DNA from 3 places in the Citrobacter tructae genome. Region 1 is predicted to be linked to each of the others. Evidence: riboswitches for the same ligand, from Rfam matches in the RefSeq annotation. Region 1 holds a riboswitch; each other region holds the start of a gene.

The links. A riboswitch is a leader RNA that binds a small molecule or an ion and turns the genes downstream of it on or off. The one in region 1 is predicted to bind cobalamin.
Region 2: another riboswitch for cobalamin. It lies ahead of E4Z61_RS06805 (ABC transporter substrate-binding protein); the one in region 1 lies ahead of E4Z61_RS02880 (cobyrinic acid a,c-diamide synthase CobB).
Region 3: another riboswitch for cobalamin. It lies ahead of btuB (TonB-dependent vitamin B12 receptor BtuB); the one in region 1 lies ahead of E4Z61_RS02880 (cobyrinic acid a,c-diamide synthase CobB).

The regions. Positions count from the first base shown of each region.
Region 1 is NZ_CP038469.1:481,670-489,480, reverse strand. It holds gene cbiB (adenosylcobinamide-phosphate synthase CbiB) at 1-290, opposite strand, end outside; gene E4Z61_RS02880 (cobyrinic acid a,c-diamide synthase CobB) at 287-1,666, opposite strand; cobalamin riboswitch at 1,756-1,930, opposite strand; gene pocR (transcriptional regulator PocR) at 2,259-3,170, opposite strand; gene pduF (propanediol diffusion facilitator PduF) at 3,373-4,182, opposite strand; gene pduA (propanediol utilization microcompartment protein PduA) at 4,708-4,989, shown strand; gene pduB (propanediol utilization microcompartment protein PduB) at 4,989-5,801, shown strand; gene pduC (propanediol dehydratase large subunit PduC) at 5,820-7,484, shown strand; gene pduD (propanediol dehydratase medium subunit PduD) at 7,495-7,811, shown strand, end outside.
Region 2 is NZ_CP038469.1:1,286,925-1,294,735, reverse strand. It holds gene E4Z61_RS06835 (cytochrome c1) at 1-742, opposite strand, end outside; gene E4Z61_RS06830 (cytochrome b) at 747-1,919, opposite strand; gene petA (ubiquinol-cytochrome c reductase iron-sulfur subunit) at 1,921-2,469, opposite strand; gene E4Z61_RS06820 (pseudoazurin) at 2,497-2,937, opposite strand; gene E4Z61_RS06815 (ABC transporter ATP-binding protein) at 2,956-3,720, opposite strand; gene E4Z61_RS06810 (FecCD family ABC transporter permease) at 3,774-4,838, opposite strand; gene E4Z61_RS06805 (ABC transporter substrate-binding protein) at 4,904-5,956, opposite strand; cobalamin riboswitch at 6,158-6,385, opposite strand; gene E4Z61_RS06800 (GNAT family N-acetyltransferase) at 6,629-7,144, opposite strand; gene dauA (C4-dicarboxylic acid transporter DauA) at 7,251-7,811, opposite strand, start outside.
Region 3 is NZ_CP038469.1:3,168,644-3,176,454, forward strand. It holds rRNA gene E4Z61_RS15855 (16S ribosomal RNA) at 1-404, opposite strand, end outside; gene murI (glutamate racemase) at 782-1,633, opposite strand; gene btuB (TonB-dependent vitamin B12 receptor BtuB) at 1,578-3,416, opposite strand; cobalamin riboswitch at 3,482-3,677, opposite strand; gene trmA (tRNA (uridine(54)-C5)-methyltransferase TrmA) at 3,793-4,893, shown strand; gene E4Z61_RS15880 (YijD family membrane protein) at 4,944-5,303, opposite strand; gene fabR (HTH-type transcriptional repressor FabR) at 5,319-5,954, opposite strand; gene sthA (Si-specific NAD(P)(+) transhydrogenase) at 6,146-7,546, shown strand; gene oxyR (DNA-binding transcriptional regulator OxyR) at 7,529-7,811, opposite strand, start outside.

The DNA of each region.
Region 1 (7,811 bases):
GCCAGCACGGTAAAAATCATCCACACCTCGACACCCCAACCAAGCCAGGGATGAATGGATTGCGCCAGTGCAAGTACTCCCCAGGACACAGCCCAGGTCAGTCCGACCACCACCACCCACATCACTGCGCCACCGACACGCAGCATACTGTCGCTATGACAATAGCGGCGTACCAGGCGCTGCACGGCGGAAATAAGATTGCCAATCCAGCGTACCGGATGCGGCCAGTTCTGCGGATCGCCAATGATAAAATCAAGCAGCCAGGCGACACACCACGCGAGCAGTGTCATAGCACGCTCCTCGCGGCAGCCAACCAGTGATTGAGCATCTCAGGGCGCTGAGCAAAATGAACATGCAGATAGCTGGCGAATGTATTACCGACCTGCCAGCCGCCGGACCATGCCTGTAACGTTTTGCCATCGCGAACTTTACGACAATTCATCACGGCCTGGGTTTGAGCGGTAAAATCGGAATAGTGAAATTCATGCCCGCGCAGCACTTCACCGGGTGCGGCCAGCAAGGTTTGCTGTTCGGCCTGCGCTTCACAGTAGCCAAATCGGGTCAGGCGCTTGCCCATTTTGCTGTGGCCGGGAATGATATCCGCCATCGGCCAGGTATTGCCGTCGCTATCTTCCAGAGAGCTACCGAGGTACATCAGACCACCGCACTCCGCATAAATAGCCACGCCACGCTGATGCGCCGCGCGCAACTGCGCCAGCATGGCGGAATTTAGGGCAAGTTTTGCGGCGTGAAGCTCAGGGTATCCACCTCCTAGCCAGATCATCTGACAGTCCGGTAAACGGCTGTCGTGCAATGGGCTAAAACGGACAATGTTGATACCCGCGCGTTCCAGTAGCGTAATGTTATCCGGATAATAGAAGTTGAATGCTTCGTCATCGGCAATGGCAAGCGTCAGCCCTACTCCGGCATCAGCAGCGGGAAGTGCGGGCCATTCGCCCACGGGGAGGGTGTCTAACTGGCTTAACGCAAGCAGCGCGTCGATATCCAGCGTTTGCTCGAGCGTCGCGGCAAATTCCTGCCACGGCAGCTGGTTTACTATCGACTCACGCGCGGTGACTAATCCCAGATGACGTTCGGGCAGCGTGACGCCATCCACACGGGGAACATAGCCCAATACCGGTACCGAACAGTAACGTTCAATCGCGACCTTGAGTAACTGGTAATGCGTTTCGCTGTTTACCCGGTTAACAATCACACCGGCAATGTTGAGCGTTGGATCAAAATGCTGGAACCCCATTACCGTTGCAGCAATTGACGTTGAGACCGCTTTACCGTCCACCAGCAAAATGACCGGACAGCCCAGCTGTTTAGCCATCGCGGCGGAACTGCAATAGTTGGGATCCGTACCATAGCCGTCATAGAGCCCCATGACGCCTTCAATGACGGCGATATCCGCCTGTTGCATCTGCTCACAAAATATGGCGTTCAACGTGGGGGCGGGAATCATGAAGCTATCAAGATTGCGGGAAGCCGTGCCGCATACTGCGGTATGCCAGCCGGTATCTAGATAATCAGGACCTACTTTGCAAGGCTGGACGCGCAACCCGCGTTTTTTCAACACACTCAACAAGCCCAGCGTCACGGTGGTTTTGCCACAGCCGCTTCCGGTACCTGCAAGAACAAACGCGCGAAAATTAGCCGCCATACCCTGATCCTGTTCAGGGTGGTAGGGGTGTAGAGATACCCAGTCTTTTCGACTGTGTGCATCTGAGCAACCCACTTCCCACCGAAGTTGTTGGTAGTCACTGACAGGCAGGTCTTCTGGCTTAGCGTCATTCTCGCCCGTCCTTCCCAATCTTGCGATCAGTGGTCTATACGGGGTCGTCAGCATCACAGCAGCGGGGGCTGCGGGGGATTCTCACCCCCTTCCCTGCCACAAACGTGGCAAACCTGTCAGCTCAGGAGCCTATTTAGCTCCAGTCATGAGATGAATTATCACACCTCATGATAAAAATTCATTTTTAATATTTTCATGCGCTCATTCAGCCAATGTTATGGCGTCATTAAGCTTATTCTCATGTCTGCATTCCGAATGAAAGTTTCAATTTATAATAAAGAAAGTCATTCATACAGACACTGTATCTCATCACAAAAATAAAAACTGGTGCAGTTTATCCTTCCGATACTATTACTTTGTTGCGCTATGACAATTTATTGTCTGCTATCCTTATTTTTCATTTTATAATGACGGACATACAGAACGATATCAAAAATCGGCAATAGCAAATTATTGCTATTTATGCTGATTCTTCGGACGAAACAACATTAATTTGTTGGCGAAAAGCCTGCGGCGTCACCTGATACGTCTGACGGAAAACTTTGCAAAAATAACTGGTTTGCGAAAAGCCTAAATTTCGCGCAATGCTGGCGATGCTCCAGTCACTGTGACAGAGCAATTCTTTAGCACTTGCCATTCGCTGTTGGTTTACCCAGGCATTAAAACCAATCCCCTGATATTTTTTGAACAGTTTGCTGAAATAATACGGGCTGAGATAAACATGCGAAGCGACATCTTCAAGGCGAAGCTCATCCGATAAATGTGCGTCAATGTAGCGCAGCGCTTTTTTCATTTTACTGTCATGGGGGGTCGGATTACGGGCAGGACGCACCGACTCCGACTGTTGTGGACTGTCTTTAATAACAAAAAAATTCAATTGTTTTTTAAGACAATTTTCCACAATAAGCTTCAATAAATCTGCAGAGGCGATGACCCGAGAGTAGTCCATCTCTGGAACATTACGAAATTCATTAACCAGTTCGGGATCGGCCTGCCAACGGTCATCAACATTCAAAATATCAACCAGACCCACATCATTGCTTAAGCGCACCTGACCACATAACACAAACCCAACCAGATGCCCCGCAATCACCAAAGGGATAGAAAAATCGGTAAGGCCTGCATGACAGCGATAAATGCATGGCTGGTCTGATTTTGATGCCTCAAGTCCTCCACAACGATCGCTCATACGGCATCGAGTACTGTGCTGTGGGTGTTGGCGCATCAACTGGCAAAAAGGGGTAAAATTAAAGAGCTCAGAAATCTCATCACCGTGAATATTGACCACCACAACAGCCAAACTGGTGGCTTGCGCAAAATCCTGTGCGATTTTATTAATGAGTTCTGAGTTCAGGGCACTCGCAGAAATCATGATAAAACCTCTCAGTTAATTTATTGTTATAAACAAAACATATTATTTACATTCGCTTTTCATCTCGCAATCCAAAGCAATGATAAAAGGCGTAATGGACCATAACAAAAGTCTCCCATTGTGGGGAGACTTTTTAAGTAGTTCAGGAAACCGGATCACGAAATCAGTTTTTACATTTCAAAAATACACATTTTCCATGAAGCTAGTTCTCGTTTTCCTCCAGCTTACAAGTATTACACGGTAAATTTTTGCCAATAAAATAACGATAAATTGCTGCTCCTGCACAAGCACCAATGATGGGGGCAACAATTGGGACGATGAAGTATGGAATATCTCGTCCTCCTGTCATCGCAACATCTCCCCATCCGGCAAACCAGGCGAACAACTTAGGACCAAAATCACGCGCCGGATTCATGGCAAATCCAGTGAGCGGACCCGTAGATGCACCGATGACGGCAACCAGGATACCAATCAGCAATGGGGCGAGCGGTCCTTTAGGAACACCATTGCCATCATCCGTCAATGCCATAATCATGCCCATCAGAATGGACGTGATCACTACCTCTACCAGCGCCGCTTGCCATACGCTAAGTGCTGTCGCCGGATAGGTACTAAAAATACTGGCAAGCTGCAGGCTCTCCAGGCTACCCCGTACCATATGATTAGCCGTCTCATACTCAATAAATAAACTGCCATACAGCAGATAGGCCAGCAACGCACCGCCAAAGGCACCCGCCACTTGCGCGACCGTATAAGGTAAAACTTTGCGCCCAGGGAAACAGGCAAACAGCCATAGTGCAATGGTAATGGCTGGATTGAGGTGTGCTCCAGATATTCCGGCAGTCAGGTAGACCGCCAGCGAGATCCCGAGCCCCCAAATGATGCATATCTCCCAAAGCCCTAAACTCGCACCGGCCACCTTAAGGGCGCTCAGACATCCAATGCCAAAAAACAGAAACAGCCCGGTACCTAAAAACTCGGCAATGCATTGTGCTTTTAGTGAATCATTCATTGTGACACCTTCTAAGCAGAGTTCGTGTCTGTACCAGCGGACTCCCTGCTGGCAGTAGAGTACTTCAAGGCTTACTATAAAAAGAGCAATCGGCAAATTGTTGGCAACCTGAGTATCACAGCCTTTTTAAAATCGTGTAGTGATAGCAAATTTTTGCTATCAACCTTATTAAAACAGTCAACAAAAACGGGCATTAACCCTATTTAAAACGCATTATAAAAATAATAAAATATTGCTAATAGCAGATTCTCGTTTTCAAACAAACATCACAAATTCATTTTTCCCACATAGCAAATGATATTTATTTTGTCACTACAAAAAATGTAAATCTGGTATTGACATAGCTAAATATTCACATTAAAAAAATCAAAAAACACATTAAAAAACAAAATCATAGATAATTTTCCAGCAATTTTATAACACTACTCACTCACTATTTTTTCACTCTCATCTTCAAGTCAGCCATTCTTTTTCCTCGCTTCTTTTTATAGTCATGAAAATCGGGACAACCCAGGCGAGGTCTTTATGCAACAAGAAGCGTTAGGAATGGTAGAAACCAAAGGCTTAACTGCAGCCATAGAGGCCGCAGATGCAATGGTGAAGTCAGCCAATGTGATGCTGGTCGGCTACGAAAAAATAGGTTCAGGACTGATCACCGTGATTGTTCGTGGTGATGTTGGCGCGGTAAAGGCTGCAACAGATGCAGGTGCCGCTGCCGCACGTAACGTGGGTGAAGTGAAAGCCGTACACGTGATCCCACGCCCTCATACCGATGTCGAGAAAATCTTACCGAAGGGAATTAGCTGATGAGCAGCAATGAGCTGGTTGAACAGATCATGGCGCAGGTGATTGCTCGTGTGGCAACGCCGGAACACAAGGCTATCCCTGAAAACAATCATCCAATACGAGAGACGGCTATGGCAGAGAAGAGCTGCAGTTTAACGGAATTTGTCGGCACCGCGATTGGCGACACCGTCGGCCTGGTAATCGCAAACGTCGACAGCGCCTTACTGGACGCGATGAAACTTGAAAAACGCTATCGCTCCATTGGCATCCTTGGCGCCCGTACCGGCGCAGGCCCACATATCATGGCCGCCGATGAAGCGGTAAAAGCCACCAATACTGAAGTGGTGAGTATTGAGCTTCCCCGTGATACCAAAGGCGGCGCGGGCCATGGTTCGCTGATTATCCTGGGCGGCAACGATGTTTCCGACGTAAAACGCGGGATTGAAGTCGCACTGAAAGAACTGGATCGCACATTCGGCGATGTCTACGCCAATGAAGCCGGTCACATCGAAATGCAATACACCGCACGTGCCAGCTATGCGCTGGAAAAAGCCTTTGGCGCACCCATTGGCCGTGCCTGTGGCGTGATCGTCGGTGCACCGGCATCCGTTGGTGTACTGATGGCCGATACCGCACTGAAATCGGCCAACGTAGAAGTTGTGGCTTATAGCTCCCCGGCCCATGGCACCAGCTTCAGTAACGAAGCCATTCTGGTTATTTCCGGTGACTCTGGCGCCGTACGCCAGGCCGTCATCTCCGCGCGCGAAATCGGTAAAACCGTACTCGCGACCCTCGGCTCAGAACCGAAAAACGATCGTCCGTCCTACATCTGATACCCGTGAGGCTGATTCATGAGATCGAAAAGATTTGAAGCACTGGCGAAACGCCCTGTGAATCAGGACGGCTTCGTTAAGGAGTGGATCGAAGAAGGCTTCATTGCGATGGAAAGCCCGAACGACCCAAAACCGTCCATAAAAATCGTTAACGGTATGGTCACTGAACTGGATGGCAAAGCCGCCAGTGAATTTGATTTGATTGACCATTTTATTGCCCGCTACGGTATTAATCTGGCGCGCGCAGAAGAAGTAATGGCGATGGACTCAGTCAAACTCGCCAATATGCTTTGCGATCCGAATGTGAAGCGCAAAGACATCGTTCCGCTGACCACCGCGATGACACCGGCAAAAATTGTCGAAGTGGTTTCGCATATGAACGTCGTCGAGATGATGATGTCGATGCAAAAAATGCGTGCCCGTCGAACCCCTTCTCAACAAGCGCACGTCACCAACGTTAAAGATAACCCGGTGCAGATTGCAGCCGATGCGGCAGAAGGCGCATGGCGCGGATTTGACGAGCAGGAAACAACCGTTGCCGTCGCACGCTATGCTCCGTTTAACGCCATTGCTCTACTGGTCGGTTCACAGGTTGGACGTCCTGGCGTATTAACCCAGTGTTCGCTGGAAGAAGCCACCGAACTGAAACTCGGCATGTTAGGCCACACCTGCTATGCGGAAACTATCTCCGTGTACGGTACTGAGCCAGTCTTTACCGATGGCGACGACACTCCATGGTCAAAAGGCTTCCTGGCCTCTTCTTACGCCTCGCGCGGGCTGAAAATGCGCTTTACCTCCGGCTCCGGCTCAGAGGTTCAGATGGGATACGCCGAAGGCAAATCCATGCTGTATCTGGAAGCCCGCTGCATTTACATCACCAAAGCCGCTGGCGTACAGGGTTTGCAAAACGGTTCAGTAAGCTGTATCGGCGTACCTTCCGCTGTTCCGTCTGGCATTCGTGCGGTGCTGGCTGAAAACCTGATCTGTTCTTCTCTGGATCTGGAATGCGCCTCCAGTAACGACCAAACCTTTACCCACTCTGATATGCGTCGTACTGCGCGTTTGCTGATGCAGTTCCTGCCGGGTACTGACTTCATCTCTTCTGGTTATTCCGCCGTACCGAACTACGACAACATGTTTGCGGGTTCTAACGAAGATGCCGAAGACTTTGATGACTACAACGTTCTCCAGCGTGACCTGAAGGTAGACGGTGGTCTTCGCCCGGTTCGTGAAGAAGACGTCATCGCCATTCGTAACAAAGCTGCGCGTGCACTGCAGGCCGTATTTGCCGGAATGGGGTTACCGCCAATCACTGATGAAGAAGTGGAAGCTGCGACTTACGCCCACGGTTCGAAAGATATGCCGGAGCGTAACATCGTTGAAGACATCAAGTTTGCACAAGAGATCATCAGCAAAAACCGTAACGGTCTGGAAGTGGTGAAAGCCCTTGCTCAGGGCGGGTTTACCGATGTCGCTCAGGACATGCTCAACATCCAGAAAGCCAAGTTAACCGGGGATTATCTGCATACCTCCGCCATTATCGTTGGCGACGGACAGGTTCTATCCGCAGTCAATGACGTCAACGATTATGCCGGTCCGGCAACAGGTTATCGCCTGCAAGGCGAACGCTGGGAAGAGATCAAAAACATCCCTGGCGCACTTGATCCCAACGAGCTTGGTTAAGGGGTGAAAAATGGAAATCAATGAAAAGCTGCTGCGCCAGATAATTGAAGACGTACTGTCTGAAATGCAGACCAGCGACAAACCCGTCTCATTCCGCTCATCTACAGCGGCAAGCGCACCACAGGCTGCAGCGGCACAGGGCGACAGCTTTCTGACCGAGATTGGCGAAGCCAAACAAGGCCAGCAGCAGGACGAAGTCATTATTGCAGTAGGTCCGGCGTTTGGACTGTCACAAACAGTCAATATCGTCGGTATTCCGCACAAGAGTATCTTGCGCGAAGTGATCGCCGGTATTGAAGAAGAAGGTGTTAAAGCGCGCGTCATCCG
Region 2 (7,811 bases), 810 kb from region 1:
CCGCCAGATATCCCATCACGTACATTCCCTGATGTTTTCTTGCTGCCAGCTGCGGATCGGCAACCCATGCCAGAAATGCGGTGACGTCACGCGCATACTGTTCCTCTGTTTGTGGGATATGGGCTTGCCCAGTCCAGGTAATGTCACCGTCTGCCAGTGGTTTAGGCATATTGATAATCCCACCGGGGAAATAGCGGTTAGCCTTAAGCTCAGGATCGTCAGTGAGATAGCCAGTCAGCAGCGCATAGATATAATCAGCACCGTTGTCGGTATAGGGAACAAATGCATCGAGGATAAACTGCGGAAATCCGCGATCGTAGCTTCGCGCCCGCACGATATAACTCAGATCCACCGGCTGCGCGCCATTGTTGAGGTATTTGGCTTCCTGCTCGTTCAGATAAGGGGAGGCGAAGACATCGTTCAGGTTTCCGTCCCGTTCTCCCGGTTGCCCATCGTCCTCAACCGTCGTAAATACATAACCGCTGGCCAGTGTTTTGGCTTCAGCCTGCGTGAGGTGCGGCCCGCCGGGTTGGGTGAGTTCTTTAAAGGTGAGGTATTTCATTGCGTGGCAGGCCCGGCATTTTTCTTCGTAAACCTGTAAGCCCCGCCGCAACTGTGCGGGGTCGTGTTTGCCGTTCACACCGCTAAATGCCCACGGCTGCGGGGGCGGAAGCTGCGCGTAAAGCGTGTTACTAAAGAGTAAACCCAGACTCAGGGCTGCAAAGGTTAGCCATCGTCCCATCATGTCAGTCCTGTTTTTCCAGTAAGCGTCGGCACGGCATCACAATCAAAAACCATGCGAAGTAGATAAGCGTTGAAAGCTGAGAAGCGGCGCGGATCCAGCCCTCTTCATTACTGAACCCGTCCACCAGATCTGGCCCGACTAGCGCTTTAGACCCCAGCCAGCCTAAAAAGAACGCATTGCCGACCCAAATCCAAAAACCGACTTTAACGAGCTTGCTTAAGTGGCGAAACCGCGCGCGGGAGGTATCCAACCAGGGTAAGAAGTAGAAGATCAATACCGAGGCGCACATGGCGACAATGCCCGCCAGCTCACTGGGAAAACAGCGCAGAATGGAAAAGAAGGGCAGAAAATACCACTCGGGCGCGACGATGGCTGGCGTGACCGTCGGGTCGGCGGGGATGAAGTTATCGGCACTGCTGAAATAGTGCGGCGCAAAGAATAAGAACCAGGCAAACAGCATTAAGAACAGCGTCAGTTTGAGGGCATCGCGCTCGGTGACGCGAAAATCGAACAGTAAACGTTGCGATTCGCGGGTGGTAAACGTTTTTTTCATCGCATGGGCGAAAGCCGACTGGACGGTACGCACATGCCATATCGTCATCGCGACAATGGCGAAGGGAATAATAAAGTGCAGCACATAAAAACGGCCCAACGTCGGCGTGCCGGGGGCATATCCACCGACCAAAAAGGTATACAGCGTATCGCCGACTAACGGTATTGCGCGGGCGAAGCTGGTGATGACCGTGGCGGCCCAATAGCTTTTTTGCCCCCAAATCAGGCTATAGCCGAGAAATGCGGTGATCATCAATAATACATACAGCGTCACGCTGATGGTCCACATCTTCAGATACGGTTTGCGGTAAACGTTGTAATACATCGCGCGAAAAATATGCAGGTAGCAGGCGAAGAAGAAAAGCGAGGCGCCAATGGCGTGCAGGTTACGCACCAGCTCGCCGTGTCTGACCGCGCGCATAATATGAACAATGGAATCAAACGCGGATCCTGCCGTGGGCACATAAAACATCGCCAGTACGATGCCGGAGAGAATTTGCACGCCCAGCATGACCAGTAAGATGATGCCGACGGCAAAGATCCAAATGCCGGTCATCGAGCGGGGGAACGGAAGGCGAAATTGAACGTGGCGCAGGGGCGTGGTAGGGGACGTTACGTTCATATCAGGCCTCTTTTGCGCCGAGGCGTACGCTCAGTCCATCGGCAGCCAGGGTATAGTCGGGGATCGGCAGATTCGCCGTGGCCGGACCTCGCGTCACGCGCCCCGACGAGTCAAATTCTGACCCGTGACATGGACAAATCCAGCCCTGTCCGCTGGGGTTGGCGTTAGGCACGCATCCGGCGTGCGGGCAGTAACCCTGGACGATCAGCCACTGCGGATGTGCCGTGCTCACCCGCTCGCTATCCGTCTGCGGATCGATCAGCCGTCGGGCATCAGCCTGCTGCGCCGCCGCGATCTCGTCTGGTGTACGGTGGCGAATCAGGATCAATTTTCCCTGCCAGATACGTTTCACCGTCTGTCCAGCCGCCACTCCCGCAAGGGAAACATCGACAGGCTCATTCTCTGCCACGGTTTTATCATCTGGTCCCAGCGCCGAGATCAGCGGCCAGACGGCTGCGGTAACCCCCGCGGCACCGACAAATTTTGTCAGCTTGCACAAGCAGTCGCGCCGCTGGGTGTGGATTGCCTCGCTGTCCGTTTTTTTATTCACCGCCGTTATCCTCTTATCGTTGTGCCGTTACTGTTTCTCAAGACGGGTATAAATGTCCTGAAAACGTTTATCGGCAAGGCCAGGGGCTTTAAACGCGCGGTAGCTGTCGGGCAAAACGGCGTCGCCGACTTTGATCAACATGATCATGCCTTGCGCATAGTGCGGTGAGCATTTGATGCCGTAGAAACCGGCAGTGTCGTATTTGATTTCAATCTCCTCATCGATTTTGCCGATAAAACCGGGGTAATCGGCGGGGGAGAGTTCGGCAATTGAGGCCGCATTGTGGCTTTTGTGCTTGCGAACAAACTTCACGCTATCGCCCGGCTGGATCGCCAGATAATCCGGTTCGTAGACCATCGGCCCTCCGGTACCGCGGTTTTTCATCAGGACTTCGTAGGTTTGTGCAAAAGCTGTCGAGGTGAAAGCGAACAGGCACAGAATGAGCAGACTTTGCTTAATGCGTTTCATAGCGGTTCCTTGTCGTATTTACGCCGGTCGTTGGTAGCGGATGAAGCAGGTTGCTTCATTGGGAGCGTGTTCGACAATCGCATCGATGCCAAACCAGCTGTTAAGATTTTCACGGGTGAAGATAGTCGCAGGGCGGCCCTGCATAGCCAATCGTCCGGCGGTCATCACCATGATGCGATCGCAAAACATCGCGGCATGGTTCAGGTCGTGCAGGGCGGCAATGACGGTCAGTTTTTCGCGCTTGACCAGATTGAGCAGGCCAATCTGATGTTGGATGTCGAGATGATTCGTCGGTTCATCCATCAGCAAAACCTGCGGCTGTTGCGCCAGCGCCCGGGCAATGTGCAGGCGTTGGCGTTCGCCGCCAGAGAAGGTATGCCAGCAGCGATGCTGGAGGTTTTGCAGGGAGACTTTCTCCAGCATCGTCTGCACGATATCGTCGTCGGTTTGTGACCACGGTGATAGCAGGCTTAACCACGGCGTGCGGCCGAGGGAAACGGCCTGGATAGCGGTCAGACGCTCGCTGGTTTCTGCCTGTTGCTCAACCAATGCGACCTTTTGTGCCAGATGGCGGCGCGAGTAGCGGCGAATGTCTTTGCTGTTCAGAGAAACGCTGCCGGCGGAGGGTTTGAGCAAACCGGCCAGCAGGGAAATCAGTGACGTTTTCCCTGAGCCGTTGGGGCCGATAATACCAACAAACTCTCCGGGTGCGACCTGAAAAGAGACATCATTGACGATGGACTTGCCCTTCACCTCCCAGTGCAGGTGCTGGGCGCAGACCATATGGTTAACCGTATTTGCCGCACGTAGCGGCGCAGTAAAGTGTGGGTTAGCCGTCATTTGCTCGGGTTCCCTCGGATCAAAATAATCGAAAATGCGGGAGCGCCAACCAGCGCGGTGATAACGCCAATGGGCAACACTTGCCCCGGCAGCAAGGTGCGCGAAATGACGTCCGCGACAATTAGAAAGATGGCACCAATAAGGGCGCTGACAGGCAATAAGCGGTGATGCTGATTGCCCACCAGTAACCGCGCGGCATGAGGGATCACCAGACCGACAAAGCCAATGGCCCCGACAATCGACACCATAATGGCAGTCATCCCCGTCACCGCGGTAATCAGTACGCTGCGCGTGCGTTTAACCGGAATGCCCAGCGAGGCTGCCGATTCAGCGCCAAACGAAAATGCGTCCAGATGACGGGCGTAACAAAAGCAGACGATGATACCGACCAGCGCGGTTGGGATTGCCAATACCACATCGGGCCAGCGCACGCCGCTCAGATTGCCGAGCAGCCAGAACATAATGCCCCGCGCCTGCTCGGCATTGGCCGAGCGGGTAATGATGAGCGAGGTGATGGCATTAAACAGCTGCGAGCTGGCAATCCCGGCAAGAATGATTTGCGTGGTGGCAGAGCCGTGCTTTCCTCTGGCTGCCACAGCTAACAGCGCGACGAACAGAAATGCCGTCAGCGCGCCGATAAACGCACCGAGTGACATGCTAATAATTCCCGCACCCAGCCCGGTCAGTGCGATCAGCACCGCCCCCGTCGACGCCCCGGCAGAGATCCCCAGCAGATAAGGCTCGGCCAGCGCATTACGCAGCAAGGATTGCAGCACCACGCCGGAAACCGCCAGACAGGCGCCACAGCTGGCGGAGACCAGCGCGCGGGTCAGGCGATAATTCCAGATGATCCCGGCATCGAGTGCGTCCACCGCATATTGGCTGCCAAACAGGTGGTTTGCCAGCGTGTGGGTGACATGCCGCCACGGGATAAACGTTTCACCGATGGAAATCCCGGCCAGCAGCACCCCGCACATCACCATGCTGACCCACAGGCTGTGCAGCAGCGTCCGTTGGGTAAACTGACTTATCGCCCGACGCGTCCTGCGTAATTCGCTCATTCTTTATGGCTTTCCTGAGTGCGAAAGTGCGTGATGCCGGCACACGGCATCACGCATGACGAGGATTAGTGAGTGGTCTGAGGATGTGCCAGACCGTACTGCACCAGTGCATCGGCGAGTTTTTCCAGCCCGTCAATGGTTCTGATACCAGCATTCATGGTTTGCACATCTATCACCGGCAGGTGGTTTTCTTTAACCGCCGGGATCAGTCGAGTGACCGGGTCAGATTTGAGGTATTCCATTTTGACTTTCCAGTCATCCGCCGGGAAACGACGACGGCCCATTTCGCCAAGAACGATGACCGACGGACTGGCTTTAGCAATAGTTTCCCAGCCGACCGTCGGCCACTCCTCGGCGGAATCAATGACATTTTTTACCCCGAGGGTTTGTGCTATCCACGCGGCGGGGCCAAATTTACCCGCGACATAGGGATCAAGCTGCAGGTCGGCGCTGGAGAACCAGAAGACGGCAGAGACGTTATTGTCCATACCGGTGATTTTCGTTTTTGCAGCGGCCTCGCGGGCCTTGAGGCTGGCTATCAGTTCATCGCCTTTGTCCTGAACATCGAAGATTTTCGCCAGATCGGCAACTTCCTGGTAAACCATGGCGATATCAAACATGCCTTTACGCACGCCATCGCCGCCGTCTTCGTTATCTTTTGCGCAGTCGGCAGGGGCGGTATAAACCGGAACATTGAGTTCGCCAAATTGTTCGTAAGAGGCAACCGTACCCGCCGGGCCAATCTGCCATTCAAACTGGCTGGCAACCAGGTCCGGTTTTTTGGCGATAATGCCTTCAAAGCTGGGGATGTTTTGCGCGATGACTGCAATGTTGCTGTTTGCTGCCTGGAACTGTTCCGGTAGCGGACCAAACCACAGCGAGGTGCCAACCACGCGATCGATCAGACCCAAAGAATAGAGGATTTCAGTGCTGTTCTGTCCCACGGTGGTTACACGCTGCGGGGCTTTATTGAAGGTAATATCCCGACCACAATTTTTGATGGTCAACGGATATTGTGTCTTTGCCGCTGTAGCGATATTACTGGTCAGGAAAAGTGCCGCGCCAGTCAGCGCCAGAAGTGAATATTTGCAATAAGAAGAGGTAATGTCAGAATACATTATCATTGTCCCGTTGATGCCAGAATCTTAGCGTCTGGTCATTGTTTATTTCGCGGGACAGGCACATGACGATAGATGACATCTAATCATGAAATTCAGACAAGATAATATGAAAATAAAACATATTGTTGCCGGTTTGATCAGGAATCAAATTTTTTCATTCGTCAAATAAATCACCCCATGGACCATCCCGTCCACTCAATGTATAAAACCATGACAGCAGGTCTCCTGGCTCGCGGTAATCAGAATATCGGCCTTCCCATAAAAAATACTTTACAGTGACCTGTAGTGAATCATCACTACACAGGGATATTCAGCATCCGCTTACAGTTGCGGGGGCAGCTATGGCATAAGATTGAAATCATCCGCACCATATTCCGTTTCAAAATAATAAAAATGTTTTGAAATACTGTCGCGATGGACTGTAGCGGTATCCAATTATCACGTCAACCGCTTGAATCAGTAGGTATGCTTACCTTTTTACGATTAAACCCTTAAAATACAATTAGATATATTTTTTGTGTTAACTTCGATTTAACATTGATAACGAATATAAAAAAACTAAACGAGAATTATTTGATGTCGATCAACTAATACTTGCTCCGTGAAATAATCGAAGAATAAATAATAAGGACTGCTAAATAATTTAATTATTAGCTCTCTGTCACATTATTACGATTGTTTTTCCATATGCACGATTTGCTGTTCACCACCTTCATCAAAAAAAACGCTGAAATGATGACGCAACCAGAACTGATAACCTCCAGGTAAAAAGTGATGAGTGTGGAGATAGCACACTTTATATTGCTGATGGCGGCAAAAATGCTCTGCCAGAGCGACTAATTGGCTGCCAATACCTTGTCTACGGTAATCCAGTTCGACATAACAACGACAGATTTCAGCCGTTTCGGACAACATATAACGTCCTTTTAATGGGAGTATTCTGTCATCGTACTGACATACAGCCAGCGTGGCGATAAGTTGCTGTTGCGTATTCCAGACGCCGAGTAACAAATTTCTTTGCTGCTGAATATACTGGTGATTGATGCCAAATACATCTTCATGTGGATGGGGAAGTGGCTTATTGGCACTAAAGTAAAGATTCAAATGGCGGATAATAAACGACTGCACGGCCGGGATATCCGCCTCGGTAATTTCGCGAAAGATATATGTAGAATTAGGGGTCATCACTGTAGCTATCATCAGGAGTAGGGGAAATGATAATAGCAACTCAGAGAGGATTGCAGAAGTGAAGTGTGACCGACAGGCAAAGCCTGCCGGTCACTGCTAAACGTTAAATATCGGCCAGCGCGGCGTCGCGGTTCGGGAAGAACGCCAGACGGCCGGGAATAGGTTGGATACCCGCACGGGCCATGGTGCGCAGCGGCTGGAATTCCAAATTGCTGATACGTAATTCACAGCCTTCCGGCAGTCGTTTAACAAAGCGCTGGAAGGCATCCAGCCCACCGGCATCCAGCACCGGAACGGCATCCCACTTCAGAACGACGATGCGTTTGCCATCAAGACGAGACTCGAGATCGGTAAACAATCCCTCCGCGGCGGCAAAGAACAGCGGGCCAATTACGCGCAGTACCAGTATGTCGTCCGGTACAGCAACATTCACTGGCGCCAGACGCGTCATGCGCGCGATACGACGCATAAACAGCAACGAGGCAAGGACGATCCCCACGCTGATGGCGATCACCATATCAAACAGCACGGTCAGCGACATACACATCAACATCACGATGATGTCGTCTTTCGGCGCGTGGCGTAGCAAATCCACTACTTTGTGGGCTTCACTCATGTTCCACGCCACCATCAAAAGCAGTGCGGCCATGGCGGAAAGCGGTAA
Region 3 (7,811 bases), 2.2 Mb from region 1:
CACGCGGCATGGCTGCATCAGGCTTGCGCCCATTGTGCAATATTCCCCACTGCTGCCTCCCGTAGGAGTCTGGACCGTGTCTCAGTTCCAGTGTGGCTGGTCATCCTCTCAGACCAGCTAGGGATCGTCGCCTAGGTGAGCCGTTACCCCACCTACTAGCTAATCCCATCTGGGCACATCCGATGGCAAGAGGCCCGAAGGTCCCCCTCTTTGGTCTTGCGACGTTATGCGGTATTAGCTACCGTTTCCAGTAGTTATCCCCCTCCATCGGGCAGTTTCCCAGACATTACTCACCCGTCCGCCACTCGTCACCCGAGAGCAAGCTCTCTGTGCTACCGTTCGACTTGCATGTGTTAGGCCTGCCGCCAGCGTTCAATCTGAGCCATGATCAAACTCTTCAATTTAAGTTTGATGCTCGTGAATTAAACTTCGTAATGAATTACGTATGTTCACTCAGAGACTTGGTATTCATTTTTCGTCTTGCGACGTTAAGAATCCGTATCTTCGAGTGCCCACACAGATTGTCTGATAAATTGTTAAAGAGCAGTGCAACGCGGCTTTCGCTCACCGTTGCGAGGTCCCGTATAATACGTTTTCCTCATTCAGAGTCAAGCAATTATTTCTGCTTTTCTCTGCAAGGTTCTCAGTGGAACCCCGCTGACCCGGCGGCGTGTAATCCGTTGTTCCGTGTCAGTGGAGGCGCATTATAGGGAGTTATTTCAGGCTGACAAGCGGAAATTTAAAATAACTTTCCAAGTGCGTATTTTTCCAGCAAAACTGATTAAACTGCCAGTTTTTCGAGCGTTTTGAAGCCATAACGCTGTAGAACGGGCAATAACTGTTCAGCTTCAGTGGTCATTGCCATACAGAAGGCGATGTTCTCGTCAGGTGATTTCGCATCAGGCGCTTCATGTTCTAACAACCAGGCCGTACGACGCGCAATCGCGGCACCGGAATCCACCAGTCGCGTCCCTTCAGGCAGAACCTGTAAAAGCTCTTCCTGCAATAGAGGAAAATGAGTGCACCCAAGCACCACCGTGTCAGGTGGTTCCGACATCCGCAACCACGGGCGCAGAATACGGCGCAGCTCTTCCAGAGAAACTGTTTCGCCATGCAGCTTCGCTTCCGCCAGTTCCACCAGCTCGGCGGAACCCAACAGCGCTATCTGACATTCGTTTGCAAACCGCGCGATCAGCTCATGAGTATATGAACGCTTCACCGTTGCACGCGTAGCCAGCAGCCCCACAACACCATTCGCCGTGAGTCGCGCCGCTGGTTTAATAGCAGGCACCACGCCTACCACCGGAAAGGCAAATTTCTCCCGTAACGCAGGGAGCGACACCGTGCTTGCCGTATTACACGCGATAACCGCAAGAGAGAGGGGATAGCGCTGCTGGACCGCAGTCACAATCTCAACAACACGCCCGACAATAAATTCCTCGCTTTTCTCTCCATAAGGAAAGGCGACGTTATCGAAAGCGTATATATAGTGGAGATCCGGCAAGAGATTCCGGATCTCGTTGTAGACCGACAACCCACCGACGCCGGAATCAAACACCAGCACGGTGGGACGTGGATCAGAAGGTGTAGCTGCCAGACAAGGTGTATTCCCGTCCTGCAGTTTCGTAGCCATAAACTGTCTCGTAATCTTTATCGAACAGGTTGGCGATTTTACCACGAACTGTCAGCTGTGAGGTGATTGGATATGATACTGCCAGATCCCACAAACTAACCCCTCCCATTTTTACCGGCTGGTAGGTAACGTAGTCCGTGTCATAACGCGTTCCCAGATAGTGATACGTCAGGCCCCAGTCAAAATCATAAACCTGCCAGTCGAGCTGATACTTCACCTGCTGTTTGGAACGACGCGCCAGCGGCTTGTCCGTAATCGCATTGCGCGAATCGACATAATCGTAGCTCAGCGTGTGCGCCAGCGGACCGGTATCGAAATTCGCCGTCGCTTCAACGCCTTTAATACGGACTTTGCCTTCGTTAAAGTATTTCTCGGTATGCGGGTCGTAATCGATCATGTCATCGATATCATTACGATACCCTGACACGCGCCAGTTCACGCCCGCCGTTAAACCTTCAAATGCCCCTTCCCATTGCTTGCTCTCTTCGGGATCCAGGTTCGAATTGCCATAATAGCCATGGAGTTGCCCGAGATTAGGCGCTTTGTAAGATGTGCCGTAAGACGCAATAAAGCGATAACCGTCAATAAACGCCCATCCGGCGCTGGTTTGCCATGTTCCATGACGACCAAACTCGGAGTTGTCGTCGCTACGCGCCGCACCTTCAAAGGTGAAGTCGCCAAGCTGTTGCAATCCGGTCAGATAGAGGCCCGTGTTACGCTGATCGTAACCGTCCGTGACATACCCGGTGCCAGGCTCTGTGGTTTGCTTTTGCCAGTCAACGCCTGCGCCAACGTTACCGTGGCCCACCACCATGCTGTTTGACCACTGAACATTATATTGCTTCATCTCATCCAGGGTTGCTGAGGAGTCGTAGCGGCCATAATCCGGATCATAGTTGTAGTCTTTGCTGTGGCTGTAGCTGGAAACCAGCTGCGACTGGATTTGCTCGCCATTAAAACGCAGCCCTGCATCCCAACTCTGGCTGTAGAGCTTGCGGGTATCGAGAAGCGCCGAGCCGGGGGAATAGTAGGAGTCATAATTGGTGCGGTTATCATAGCCATAGCCACGAACAAACCCGCTCCATGTGTCGGAGAAGTTGTGTTCCAGTGCGCCATACAGTGTCTTACTTAAGAAACCATCTTTGTCGGGCTGCGCCTGAGAACCGGTGCTGCCGTAGGCGACAACATCAAAACCTTTGGTATAGGCATAATCCCCCATCAGCGTAACGCGCGTATTCTCGCCTAACTGTTGTTGGGTTGAGACATCGTAATTCTGATAACCATTACTGCCCATACCGGCGGTCAATTCCGTCCCCGGCTTTTCTCGCGTGGTAATGATATTCACCACACCGCCAATCGCATCAGAACCATAAACAGCGGAACGCGGCCCGCGAATGTATTCTATACGTTGCACCAGTGATACCGGGAACTGGCTGAGATCGGCTGAGCCGCTCACCCCCGCTAAGTTCAGGCGCACGCCGTCAATCAGCACCAGCACATGGCTGGCATTGGTCCCACGAATAAAAATAGACGAGTTCTGTCCCATACCGCCGCTTTGCGCGATATCGACACCCGGCAGCCGACGCAGAACGTCATTCACAGAGGTGGATTGCCAGCGATCGATATCCTGGCGCGTAACAACAGTAATGGGGGCAAGAACGGCACTAAGGGGCTGCTGAAAACGGTTCGCAGTGACGACGAGTGTATCCAGGCTAGCGTCCTGCGCCCAACTAGAAAATGCCGCGACGGAAAGTGCCGTCAGCAGCAATGATTTTTTAATCATTGTAAAGCATCCACAATATAAGAAGGATGCCGCAGGTCCCACCGATAGTACGCGATGATGAAAACCAGATGCGACGTTAGCCGGCAGGTCTTCGGGCTTGGAAGGTTATTCAGGATATAGAATAAAAAGAAATGAAGACTTCCCACCCACAGGCAGTGTCTGCTTACGCTCTCATCTCACCTTTCCTTACCGCTGCGCGTCAGCTCCAGATTTACACTGGATTCCCTTTTAACTCACAGGACCGGAACGCGGATGCTACCGTCTGTTACAACCTACTGTCCAGACCGCACATCACAATATCGGAAATCATCAATAACTGGACATCTACTGAGCAATCCCTACAATCCCCGCGTACTTTTATTTTTCAGGATGCATCATGACCCCCGAACACCTTCCGACAGAACAGTATGACGCGCAGCTAGACGAAAAAGTGGCACGTTTGCAGAGCTTAATGACGCCATTTACTGATCGGGCTCCGGAAGTGTTTCGCTCGCCGGTCAGCCATTACCGTATGCGCGCCGAGTTCCGTTTGTGGCACGACGGTGATGACCTGTACCACATCATGTTCGAAAGCCAGACCAAAAGTCGTATTCGCGTCGACAGTTTTCCGGCAGCCAGCGAACTCATCAACACGCTGATGACGGCGATGATCGAAGGCGTTCGCAATAACCACGTCCTGCGCCACAAACTGTTCCAGATTGATTACCTCACTACCCTGAGTGGTCAGGCGGTAATATCAATGCTGTACCATAAAAGGCTGGATGACGAATGGCGTCAGGAAGCCGAGGCGCTGCGGGATGCACTGCGTGCGAAGAATCTGAACGTGCATCTGATTGGTCGGGCGACCAAAACCAAAATCGAATTGGATCAGGATTATATCGACGAACGATTGCCGGTCGCGGGTAAAGAGATTATCTACCGCCAGGTTGAGAACAGCTTCACGCAGCCGAATGCCGCCATGAATATTCAGATGCTGGAATGGGCGATTGATGTCACCAAAGGTTCACAAGGCGATCTGCTTGAGCTGTACTGCGGTAACGGCAACTTCTCGCTAGCGCTGGCGCAGAACTTCAACCGCGTATTGGCTACCGAAATCGCCAAGCCATCCGTTGCTGCAGCACAGTACAACATTGCGGCTAACAATATTGATAATGTACAAATTATTCGCATGGCGGCCGAAGAGTTCACTCAAGCGATGAACGGCGTACGTGAGTTCAACCGTTTGCAGGGCATCGATCTGAAGAGTTACCAGTGTGAAACCATTTTCGTTGACCCACCGCGCAGCGGCCTGGACAGCGAAACGGAGAAAATGGTGCAGGCGTATCCGCATATTCTGTACATCTCCTGCAACCCGGAGACGCTGTGTAAGAATCTGGAAACGTTGAGCCAGACGCACAATGTGTCACGTCTGGCGCTGTTCGATCAGTTCCCGTATACGCACCATATGGAGTGCGGGGTGTTACTGACCGCGAAGTGATTTTTTATAGGCCGGATCCTGCGTTTACGACGCCATCCGGCTACTTCACGTTATTCCGCAATTTCCTGCTTACGGTTACGCACCTTAAAGCCGATCCAGAACACCAGAATTACCGACAGTACAGCCGGGAAGAAGTTAGAGCCGATATCCGGGTATTCCGCGCGCACCACTGTGCTGTATAACAGAACGCCGAGGATAAAACAGGCGGCAGCCAGGCCCGGTAATCCCACAGGCATGGTGCGATTCTGGTAACGTTGATGCAGACAGTAAACTGTCAGCACCAGCGAAATAATCGGGAATACGGAGAATGGCACAATGGAGCTAAACAGCGCCGCAAATGTGCCATTGATCGATAAGCCAGCAACTAGCGCCAGCAGCAGCGTACCTTTATCTTGACCTGACTGTTTCATTGCTCGTCCTTCTCGTTACTCGGAGTGATGCGTCATCTTCTCTTGTTCGCGGCGATACCAGTAAAATGCGCCTTTGGCGATCATGCGCAATTGCAATACCAGCCGCTCTTCCAGTTGTCGACGCTGTTCGGCGCCAACATCCAGCGCTTCTGCCCCCGCACTGAAAACAATCGTCACCATGGCTTCGGCTTGTGCTTCAGTAAACGCACGAGGCATATGGTTTTCGAGTTCCAGATAGTCCGCAAGTTCCGCAATAAAATGCTGAATTTCGCGAGCCACTGCGGCACGAAACGCCGCGGAGGTTCCAGACCGCTCGCGCAATAATAAACGGAAGGCGTTAGGATTGTTGCCGATGAACTCCATAAATGTTGAGACCGAGGTGCGGATCACACTGCCGCCCTTGGCGATGCGTTGACGCGCCTGGCGCATCAACTGGCGTAGCATCAGGCCACTCTCATCCACCATCGTCAGGCCGAGTTCATCCACATCGCGAAAATGGCGATAAAATGAGGTTGGCGCAATGCCCGCTTCACGAGCAACTTCTCGTAAACTGAGGCTGGCAAAACTTCGCTCTGCGCTCAATTGACTAAATGCAGCTTCGACCAGCGAACGCCGGGTTTTTTCTTTTTGTTGCGCTCTAACGCCCATCACGATGTCTGAATCCTTCCTTATACCTTGCTGGCACTATACCAGAGATTAGGTGGTTGGCATGGCTTTGTGAATGATTGTTTACGCGCAGTTTGTGCTTCGACTTCGCAAAAAAGCACAACGATAATTGGGTTATCCCAACAACGATGTTACTATTCTGTTGCTTTTATGTATAAGAACAGGTAAGCCTGACCATGTCACATTCCTACGATTACGATGCAATAGTAATAGGTTCCGGCCCCGGCGGCGAAGGCGCTGCAATGGGTCTGGTTAAGCAAGGAGCGCGCGTCGCCGTTATTGAGCGCTATCATAACGTCGGCGGAGGCTGTACCCACTGGGGCACAATCCCGTCTAAAGCGCTCCGCCACGCAGTCAGCCGTATCATTGAATTCAATCAGAACCCACTCTACAGCGATCATTCCCGACTCCTGCGCTCTTCTTTTGCCGATATTCTTAACCATGCCGATAACGTCATTAATCAGCAAACGCGCATGCGGCAAGGGTTTTATGAGCGTAATCATTGCGAAATTTTGCAGGGCAATGCCCGTTTTGTTGACGAACACACCATTGCTCTGGAGTGCCACGACGGTACCGTGGAAACGCTCACGGCAGATAAATTTGTCATTGCCTGCGGCTCGCGCCCCTACCACCCGACTGATGTCGATTTTTCACACCCGCGCGTTTACGACAGCGATTCCATTCTCAGTCTGCATCATGAACCCCGCCACGTTCTGATCTATGGTGCGGGCGTAATTGGCTGTGAATATGCATCGATCTTCCGTGGAATGGACGTTAAAGTTGATTTAATCAACACCCGCGACCGTCTGTTGGCTTTCCTCGATCAGGAGATGTCCGACTCGCTCTCTTATCACTTCTGGAACAGTGGCGTGGTTATTCGCCATAACGAAGAGTATGAGAAGATTGAAGGCTGCGATGATGGCGTCATCATGCACCTGAAATCCGGGAAAAAACTGAAAGCCGATTGCCTGCTGTATGCCAACGGTCGTACCGGTAACACCGATTCGTTAGCGCTGGAGAATATTGGCCTGAAGACGGACAGCCGCGGCCAGCTAAAAGTGAACAGCATGTACCAGACGGCGCTGCCGCATGTGTATGCCGTAGGGGATGTGATCGGTTATCCGAGCCTTGCCTCCGCAGCTTACGATCAGGGCCGTATCGCTGCTCAGGCACTGGTTAAAGGTGAAGCCACCGCGCACCTGATCGAAGATATTCCGACCGGAATTTACACCATTCCTGAAATCAGCTCCGTCGGTAAAACTGAACAGCAACTGACGTCAATGAAAGTCCCTTACGAAGTCGGCCGCGCTCAGTTTAAACATCTGGCTCGCGCACAAATCGTCGGGATGAGTGTCGGAACGCTGAAGATCCTGTTCCATCGGGAGACCAAAGAGATTTTAGGGATCCACTGCTTTGGCGAACGCGCAGCCGAAATTATTCATATCGGTCAGGCGATAATGGAGCAAAAAGGTGGTGGTAACACCATAGAGTACTTCGTTAACACCACCTTTAACTACCCAACCATGGCGGAAGCCTATCGGGTAGCTGCGCTGAACGGCTTAAACCGCCTGTTTTAACGCGCTGTCGAAATGGCCATCCATTGCACCACGGATGGCCTCTGCCAGCTGTTCATAACGGCTGCGCAGCGGCGAACCCGGACGGTACACCAGACCAATGGTTCGACGCGGTTCAGGCTTAATGCACGGCACATAGACCACACCGTCACGATTACGCTCCGGTGGTACAGCCAGCGCGGGCAGTAAAGTAATCCCACTGCCTGCAGCCACCATGTTGCGCAGCGTTTCCAGACTGGTTGCCCGGAAATGGGTATCTTCATCAGCA